4 regions of the Streptomyces sp. NA02950 genome follow, and region 3 is predicted to be linked to each of the others. Evidence: riboswitches for the same ligand, from Rfam matches in the RefSeq annotation. Region 3 holds a riboswitch; each other region holds the start of a gene.
The links. Region 3 has a riboswitch for cobalamin ahead of HUT19_RS13550 (ribonucleoside-diphosphate reductase subunit alpha). Riboswitches for the same ligand answer to the same signal wherever they lie in the genome.
Positions count from the first base shown of each region.

Region 1: linked by a shared signal. The riboswitch ahead of HUT19_RS31155 (cobalamin biosynthesis protein) and the one ahead of HUT19_RS13550 (ribonucleoside-diphosphate reductase subunit alpha) in region 3 are both predicted to bind cobalamin.
Region 2: linked by a shared signal. The riboswitch ahead of metE (5-methyltetrahydropteroyltriglutamate--homocysteine S-methyltransferase) and the one ahead of HUT19_RS13550 (ribonucleoside-diphosphate reductase subunit alpha) in region 3 are both predicted to bind cobalamin.
Region 4: linked by a shared signal. The riboswitch ahead of cobN (cobaltochelatase subunit CobN) and the one ahead of HUT19_RS13550 (ribonucleoside-diphosphate reductase subunit alpha) in region 3 are both predicted to bind cobalamin.

Region 1 covers NZ_CP054916.1:7,085,838-7,088,029, reverse strand. The annotation lists gene HUT19_RS31165 (inorganic phosphate transporter) at 1-461, shown strand, start outside; gene HUT19_RS31160 (hypothetical protein) at 475-747, shown strand; cobalamin riboswitch at 952-1,104, shown strand; gene HUT19_RS31155 (cobalamin biosynthesis protein) at 1,261-2,192, shown strand, end outside.
Region 2 covers NZ_CP054916.1:8,674,921-8,677,112, forward strand. The annotation lists gene metE (5-methyltetrahydropteroyltriglutamate--homocysteine S-methyltransferase) at 1-819, opposite strand, end outside; cobalamin riboswitch at 979-1,165, opposite strand; gene HUT19_RS37230 (GNAT family N-acetyltransferase) at 1,335-1,844, shown strand; gene HUT19_RS37235 (S1 family peptidase) at 1,949-2,192, shown strand, end outside.
Region 3 covers NZ_CP054916.1:3,214,649-3,216,840, reverse strand. The annotation lists gene HUT19_RS13550 (ribonucleoside-diphosphate reductase subunit alpha) at 1-1,275, opposite strand, end outside; cobalamin riboswitch at 1,408-1,531, opposite strand; gene HUT19_RS13545 (FGGY-family carbohydrate kinase) at 1,603-2,192, opposite strand, start outside.
Region 4 covers NZ_CP054916.1:1,054,963-1,057,154, forward strand. The annotation lists gene cobN (cobaltochelatase subunit CobN) at 1-876, opposite strand, end outside; cobalamin riboswitch at 908-1,058, opposite strand; gene cobG (precorrin-3B synthase) at 1,117-2,192, shown strand, end outside.

The DNA.
Region 1 (2,192 bases), 3.9 Mb from region 3:
GCCGCAAGGGCGGTGTGGTGCGCTGGTCGACCGCGGGCCGCATGGTCATCGCCTGGGCGCTGACCCTTCCCGCCGCGGGTCTGATCGCGGCCGGGTCCGCGCTCCTGGCCGACCAGGGCAACTGGGGTGTCACGGCGGTGGCCGTGCTCGCCGTCGCGGGCTGCGCGGTCATCTGGGCGCTGTCCCGCCGCAAGCCGGTGGACGCCGCCAACGTCAACGAGGTCGGCACCACCGAGCCGGTGGGTGTGATCACCGCCGCCCTCCGGTCGGTCGCCCCGCCCCCGGTGGGTTCCGCCGCCGGATCGGACACGGGCATCGTCACCGGCCCCGACACCACGGCCGAGAGCACCACAGACGCCACGGACACCACGGACACCACCGACACCACGACCGAACAGCCGAAGGCCGTCGCCACGGCCGGCTCTGCCGCCTCCGCGGCGTCGAGCGGCACCAGCAGCTAAAGGGAGCAACGCAATGAGCATCGACTGGGCGGCACTCGGCCAGGTCTTCGGCGTCAGCCTCGCGGTGACGGTCGGAGTGGTGGGCGTCTTCACCATGGGCATCGTCGGCACGTCCCGCAAGGGGCTCCAGCCCGAGGGAGTGGCCGCAGCCACCGGCACCACCGCCGCCACCGGCACGGTCACGGCACAGGGCGGCTCGTCCGCACTCGCCCGCTCCGGCGCGTACGCCTGTTTCACGCTGTGCGCCGCGGTGGTGGCGTACGGCATCTATCTGATCGTCGCCTGAGGGCTCCTCGGCGCCTCTCGGCACCCCTGAACACAACGGCCGCCGGGCGGGAGACGCTGACCAGCGTGTCCCGCCCGGCGGCCGTCCGCCGTGCGCGCCGCGCGGGCTCATGTGGGCCTCGGCACACTCGTGCGTCGCAGGTCATGGGCGAGTTGACGGCCCTTCGCGGGGCATGGTGGACTTCCGGAGCCAAACGGCGGCAGCAGAGGAAGCCGGTGCGAATCCGGCGCGGTCCCGCCACTGTCACCGGGGAGCGCTCTCCCATCGCCTGCACGGGGTCACGGCTCGTCCGTACGGCTGGTCCGTACACGGAGCTGGAAGACCGGGAGAACCGCGGATCCGGGAGCCAGGAGACTCTCACCGCCGGTCACGTCGAGCCAGGGCGCGGACCCTGAGTGAGGACATACCGCCATGCCCGGCACCGCCACGCCACCCGTCCCACCGCTCCGCGGCCCCCTCGGCGGAGGTGTCACGCGGGGGCCCCTCGGCCGAGGCACGACGGCGGGCTGAGGGATGCGTGCCGATCACGCCTCGTTCGCGTGCGGCGCCGCTCTCGGCTTCCTCGGTGACCTCGCCACGGGCGACCCCCGGCGCGGCCATCCGGTGGCCGCGTTCGGGCGGGCCGCCCTGGCCGCCGAGCGCGGGCTGTGGCGCGACCACCGCGGCTACGGGGCCCTGCACACCGCACTGTGCGCGGGCGGCGCGGCCGCCGGTGCCGCGCTCCTGACGCGTGCCGTACGCGCCGTGGTCGGGCGCCGCCGCGCCGACATCGCCCTGACCGCCGCCGCCACCTGGGCCGTACTGGGCGGCACGACGCTGGGGCGCGAGGCCCGGGCCATCGGCGGCGCCCTGGCCGCCGGGGACGTCGAAACCGCCCGGGAGCGGCTGCCGCATCTGTGCGGACGCGACCCGCAGGCGCTGGACGCCCAAGCGATCGCCCGCGCGGTGGTGGAGTCGGTCGCGGAGAACACCTCCGACGCCGTCGTGGGCGCCCTGGTGTGGGGGGCCGTGGGCGGGGTGCCGGGGCTCGTCGCCTTCCGGGCCGTCAACACCCTGGACGCCATGGTGGGCCACAAGTCGCCGCGCTACCGGCGGTTCGGCTGGGCCGCGGCCCGGCTGGACGACGTCGCGGGCTGGCCCGGGGCGCGGCTGACGGCCGCCCTGGCGACCGTCGCGGGCCCCGACCCGCGCGGTGCCCTGCGGGCCTGGCGGCGGGACGGACAGCGCCATCCCAGCCCCAACGCGGGCCCGGTGGAGGCGTCGTTCGCGGGCGCGCTCGGGGTGCGGCTGGGCGGCACCCTCACGTACTCCGGCCGGGTCGAGCACCGGCCGGTGCTGGGCGGCGGCGGACGGCCGGTGCGCGGCGGCGACATCGACCGCGCGGTGCGGCTGTCGCGGCGGGTGGGCGCACTGGCCCTGGTGACCTCGGTGACGGCACGGCTGGT
Region 2 (2,192 bases), 5.5 Mb from region 3:
CAGCGCCAACCCCTCGACCGGTGCCTTGGCGAGCACCGGCAGGGCCTCGCCGAGCCGGCCGAAGTACGAGGCGACCAGCAGCCGGGGCCGGTCGGTCAGGGCGCCCAGCTCACGGTAGGCGCGGGCGGCGGCATTGAGCTCGGCCGGGGTGCGGTCCTGGACCAGCGCGGGTTCGTCCAGCTGGACCCAGGTGGCACCGGCCGCCCGCAGGTCGGCCAGCACCTCCGCGTACACCGGGATCAGCCGGTCCAGCAGGGTGAGCGGTGCGAACGAGGGGTCTACCCCTGGCGCGGGCTTGGCCAGCAGCAGATAGCTGACCGGGCCGACCAGCACCGGGCGCGCGGTGTGGCCGAGCGCGAGGGCCTCCCGCAACTCGGCCGCCTGCCGGGCGGAGTCGGCGCGGAAGACGGTGTCCGGCCCCAGCTCCGGCACCAGATAGTGGTAGTTGGTGTCGAACCACTTGGTCATCTCCAGGGGCGCCACCTCACTGGTGCCGCGTGCCATGGCGAAGTAGCCGTCCAGCGGGTCGGCATCGACGGCGGCGCGGTGCCGGTCCGGCACGGCGCCCACCATCACGCTGGTGTCCAGCACATGGTCGTACAGCGAGAAGTCACCGGTGGGCACCTCGTGCACCCCGTCGTCGGCGAGCTGCCGCCAGTTGGCGCGGCGCAGCTCGGCGGCGGTCCGGCGGAGCTCCCCGGCGGTGACCCGCCCCTTCCAGTACCCCTCGACCGCCTTCTTCAGTTCCCGGTTCGCCCCCTGGCGGGGATAGCCGTACACGGTCGCCGTGGCGGCCGTGGCCGCGGACTCGGTTGTCACGGAACTCTCCTTCGCGAGCACTCGTCATGGGTCCCGGGACCGGGCCGAGGGTGCGAGGGGAAGGCGAGGACGGCGTGACACCGAAGGTGCCCGCACGCGCCGCCGACCCGCCCTCGAGGTCACCGAGACATCCGCGCGCGGCCGTCCGCGCACGGGCAGTGGCAGGTCTTCGGACTCACGGGCGCGCCTCGGCCGATTCCGAGCCACCTACTGGCCGTCGCTTCCCAGACCCGGCCGGGCCCAGTGCGTATGACGGCGGTCGTTCCCGCTCACCGCTGCGGGGCAGTCCCGGATTCCCACCGGGTTCCCTCTTACGACGCGCCTGCCTGGCGGACAGGGCGAACCAGCTGCACCACCCAGCCTAGGCGCTCGGCGCGGCCGGGGGAAACGGGGCCGCCGGCGAAGGAGTTCGCTCCAGCACAATGTTCCCGGCAAGCCGTCGCCACCGATGTCGGAAAAGCGATGTCGGAAGAGCGATGTCAGAAGACGGATGTCAGTAGAGGGAGCTGAACCGCATGTCCCAGGTACGCCGGGCCCATGTCTCCGACCACCGCGCCATCGTGGAGCGCATCCAGACGTGGTGGGGCGACTCGCGCAGCCCCGAACAGGCCCGTGAACTGTCCCTGTTGCTGCCCAAGCTGTTCCTTCAGTTCTTCTCCGGCACCAGCCTGGTCCGGGAGAACGCGGACGGTACCGTCGCCGCCTTCCTGGTCGGCTTCTACTCCGCCGACAATGAGGACGAGGCGTACATCCACTTCGTGGGCGTGGACCCGGCGTTGCGCGGCCGGGGCGTGGCCCGCGGTCTGTACACCGAGTTCTTCCGGCGCGCCGCCGCGGCGGGCCGCGGCGAGGTCCGTGCCATCACCTCCCCGCGGAACACCGGCTCCATCGCCTTCCACCGCGCCATGGGCTTCGCCCTGGAGCCGGGCGACCGCGAGGTCGACGGCCTGCCCGTGCAGGGCGACTACGACGGTCCGGGGCAGCACCGGGTCTGCTTCCGCCGGCCGATCACGCTCACGAAGTGAGCATCCCGCGCTCGCGGTGAGCGCCACGCCGGTCCGGCCCGTATAGGGGGAGGGTCCTCGCCGTCCGGGGCCCGGGGCCGGATCGACGTGAAGGAGGCAGGGTGGTGAAGCACACGCGGCGACGCGTGCGCCGTGGCGTACGGTTCGCGGCCGTCGGGGCATTGGTGGCCGGCGGTCTGATGGTCTCGCAGTCCGTGTCGAGCGGATCGGTCCAGGGGGCGGCGGGAGGCGATGCGCCGAGGGTCCTGGGGGACCGGAACGCGGGACTCGGCGGCCGGCTGGAGACCACGCTCGGCGCCTCCCGTACGGCCGGGAGCTGGCTCGGCCCCGACGGGCGCACGGTCGTCG
Region 3 (2,192 bases):
GGCGGTGCGGTTGGCGGCGTCCTTGAACGTCATCCAGCCGTTGCCGGTCTGCGCCAGGGTGCGCATCATGCGGGCGTAGAGCTGGCGGGCCAGGACCTGCTTGACCGCGCGGCCCTCGGCCTCGGCCTTGCGGTACGCGGTGTCGAACTCCTCGCCCCACAGGTCCACCAGCTGCGGCGCGTCGGCGGGGGAGAACAGCGACCAGGAGGCATCCGCCTCGACCCGGCGCATGAACTCGTCCGGGATCCAGTGGGCGATGTTGAGGTTGTGGGTGCGGCGGGCTTCCTCGCCGGTGTTGTCCCGCAGCTCCAGGAACTCCTCGATGTCCGCGTGCCAGGTCTCCAGGTAGACACAGGCCGCGCCCTTGCGCCGGCCGCCCTGGTTGACCGCGGCCACCGAGGCGTCCAGGGTGCGCAGGAACGGCACGATGCCGTTGGAGTGCCCGTTGGTGCCCCGGATCAGCGAACCGCGGGCGCGGATACGGGAGTAGGAGAGCCCGATGCCGCCCGCGTGCTTCGACAGCCGCGCGACCTGGTGGTAGCGGTGGTAGATCGAGTCCAGCTCGTCCAGCGGCGAGTCCAGCAGGTAGCACGAGGACATCTGCGGATGGCGGGTGCCGGAGTTGAACAGCGTGGGGGAGCTGGGCAGGTACGACAGGGTGCTGGTGAGCCGGTACAGCTCGGCGACCTCGTCCACGGCTCGCTCGCTGAGGTCCTCGGCCAGACCGCAGGCGACCCGGAGCAGGAAGTGCTGCGGGGTCTCGATCACCTGACGGGAGGTCGGGTGGCGCAGCAGGTAGCGGCTGTGCAGGGTGCGCAGTCCGAAGTAGCCGAACCGGTTGTCGGCGCCGTCGGCCAGCGCCCGGTCCACCAGCGCGTCCAGCCGGGCGGCGTGGGCGGTGACGAACTCGGCGGTGGAGTCGGCGATCAGGCCCTCGCGGTGGCCCACCGCGACCGAGGCCGAGAAGGAGACCGCGCCCTGCCCGGCCGCCTCCTCGGTGATCGCCAGGGCCAGCAGCCGCGCGGCCAGCCGGGAGTACTCCGGCTCCTCGGCGATCAGCCCGGCCGCCGCTTCGGTCGCGAGGGTGCGCAACTCCGCCTCGTCCGAGCCGGGGTGACGGCCGCGCAGGGCGGCGGCCGCGACCTTGCCGGGGTCGGTGGCGGGCAGATCGGCGGTGAGCCCGGTGAGGGTCCGCAGCAGTGCGGTCCCGGGAGCGTCGGCCTCTGCCTGGGAAGCCGCTGCCTCTGAAACCGGGTCGGCGGGCGCGATGGTCACTGAAGTGTTCTCCCTCGCTCGGCTGGGGGCCAGGAGGGAGGGTGCGATGGCCGCGTACGGGCATGACGAATCCGCACTACCGTACGAACGCACACCGCGCAGCGTCCAACGGCCCAACCCGCGAGGCCCGGACGTGTTCAGACGGCCGTCGACGGGTCATCGGACTCACGGGTACACATATGCGTACACGTACACCGTTGCGGGACAGTTCCGGATTCCCACCGGATTCCCCTGCGTCGACAGCGAGCACGAGCATACATCTTGTGTCGGCCGACGCACGCACCCCCACATCTTGTGTCGCCCACGGGGGAGTTTCCCACGTATGTGCTATTGCGGGGCGGCCTCGGCCCGCTGTTCCGAGGCGTTCTCCCGCCATACGGCAAGGGCCCGGGCCAGCCGGGAACGGTAGTCGGCGTAGCCGCGTTCGAAGATGTCGCGGCGGTCCGGATCCGGTGCCACGGTCCGCGCGTCGGCCTGCCAGCGCTCCGCGTCGACCGGCTCGCCGAGGCACTCCCAGGCGACGGCGACCGCGCCGCGAGCCCCCACCTCGGGCTCGTCCGGGATGCGCACCTCGCGGCCGAGGACATCCGCGAACAACTGGGTCCAGGCCCGGGACCGGGTGCCGCCGCCGCACAGCGCCAGGCTCGCGGAGAGCCCGGCCGCCTCCAGGCAGTGGCGGGCGGCGTAGGCGATCGACTCGCAGACCGCGCGGACCGCGTCGGCTCGGGTCGAGGCGAGGGTGAGCCCGTCGAGCCGTCCCTGGGCGGCGGGTTCGACGAACGGCGCCCGCTCGCCCGCCCCGGACAGGAACGGCAGCGCGGTCACCCCGCGGGCGCCGGGCGGGCTGGTGCCGAGTATCGCGTCCAGGTCGGCGGTGGTGGCCCCGGTGAACTCCAGCGCCCATTCCAGGGCCGCGG
Region 4 (2,192 bases), 2.2 Mb from region 3:
CTCCTTGAAGGAGAACGGGACGGTGATCAGGCGGCCGTCGAACTCGGGGACGGCGACCTGGGTCGCGGCGTCCAGCGGTGAGAGCCCCTCGTCGTTCTCCTCCCAGGCGGTGCGCGAACCGGTCAGGCACAGCGCCTGGAGCACGGGGACGTCGAGCCCGGCGAGCGCGCCCGCGTCCCACGCCTCGTCGTCGCCGCCGGCGGAGGCGTCGGCGGGCCGGGTGCCGCCGGCCGCGAGCACGGTGGTGACGACCGCGTCGGCCGCGCCGAGGGCCTCGATCAGCTCGGTCTCGGGGGCGCGCAGCGAGGCGACGAACAGCGGGAGCGGGCGGCCCCCGGCATCCTCCACGGCCTGGCACAGGGCTTCGACGAAGGCCGTGTTGCCGCTCATGTGGTGCGCGCGGTAGTAGAGCACCGCGATGGTGGGGCCGGTGGCCGTGCGCGCGGTGCGCTCCAGCGGGCCCCAGGTGGGCGCGGGTGCGGGCGGTTCGAAGCCATGGCCGGTGAGCAGCACGGTGTCGGAGAGGAATCGGGCCAGCTGGGCCAGGTTGCCGGGGCCGCCGTGGGCGAGGTAGGCGTGGGCCTCGGCGGCGATGCCGACCGGGACCGTGGACGCCTCCATGAGCTGGGCGTCGGGGGCCTGTTCACCGGTGAGGACAACGACGGGGCGGTCGCCCGCGAGCAGGGTGTCGAGCCCCTCCTGCCAGGCGCGGACGCCGCCGAGCAGCCGTACGACGACGAGCTCGACGCCCTCGAGAAGGCCGGGAAGGTCGTCGAGGGCGAGCCGGGCCGGGTTGGCCAGGCGGTACGGCACCGGGCCCGTGGCGGCACGGGCACTGAGCAGGTCGGTGTCGGACGTCGACAGCAGCAGAATCATGGCTCAGCGCCTTCCTCGGGGTCCGCGCCCCGGGCGGGTTGAAGACGGCGGGAGTTCCTGGCTCGCGCGGCTGCTGCCGTGCTCACAGTGGCGGGACCGCGCCGGAATCGCACCGGCTTCCTCCCCTGACGCCGTCAGTTGCGTCCGGCGGGCCGGGACGACCCGCCGCAGAGCATAGTAAGCGTTGCTGACCTGCCACGGGACGGAGAGGGCCGGGGAATCGTCGGTATGCTCGCGGCCATGCCCCTCCCCCCGACAACCGTCCCACCTGGGGATCAAACGCCCGCCGCCGGTGTCCGGGCCCGCTCCGCCGGGGACCGCGCGGTCTCCGCGGACCGCGGTGGGCGCGATGACGCATGCCCCGGCGCACTGCGGCTTCACCCGGCGCACGATGGCGCACTGGCCCGTGTCCGGCTGCCCGGCGGCCTGTTGACGGGACGTCAGGCCGACGTGCTGGCGGGGGTGGCGGAGGAGCTGGGCGACGGCCGGATGGACCTCACCTCACGGGGGAATCTCCAGCTGCGGGGCCTGGCCGCGGAGTGCGGCGCGCCGCTGGCGGAGCGGCTGCGGACGGCCGGACTGCTGCCGTCGGACGCACATGACCGGGTGCGCAACATCGTGGCGTCACCGCTGAGCGGCCTGGACGGCACCGGGTACGCCGATGTGCCCGGGTGGGCACGGGAGTTGGACGCGCTGCTGTGTGCGGCAGGGCCCGGCGAGTCGACGGAACCGACGGGATTGTCGGGATTGTCGGGGCGGTTTCTGTTCGCGCTGGACGACGGCCGGGGCGATGTGGCCGCACTGGGCGCGGATGTGACATTGATCGCAACACCGGACGGCGGGGCCGTGCTGCGGATGGGACCCGCAGGCCCCGCGGGTGGGACCGGCCCCGTGGTGCGGGTCGCGGTGGCCGGGGACGCGCCGCGCGCCGCCGCGCTGGCGGCCCTGGAATTCCTGACGCGAGCGGAGGAAAGCGGCATCCGGGCCTGGCGGGTGCCGGAGCTCCCACGGCAACACGCCGTGACGGCCGAGGGATTGGCGGCGCGACTCGCCGACGCGGGCATCGCACTCGGACCGGCCACGGGCATCGCACTCGGACCGGCCACGGGCGTCGTCGCCGGACCGGACACGGTAACCGGCGTCGGACCGGACACGGGACACGGCCCACCCGCGCCGGGCCCGGTCGGGCCCCCCGCACCGGGGCCGGTGGCCGGGCCGGACGGACGCCACGCGGTGTCCGTGGCCGTACCGCTCGGCCGGATGAGCGCCGCGCAGTGGCGGCTGCTCGCCGCGCTCGCCTCCCGGGGCGGGTCGGA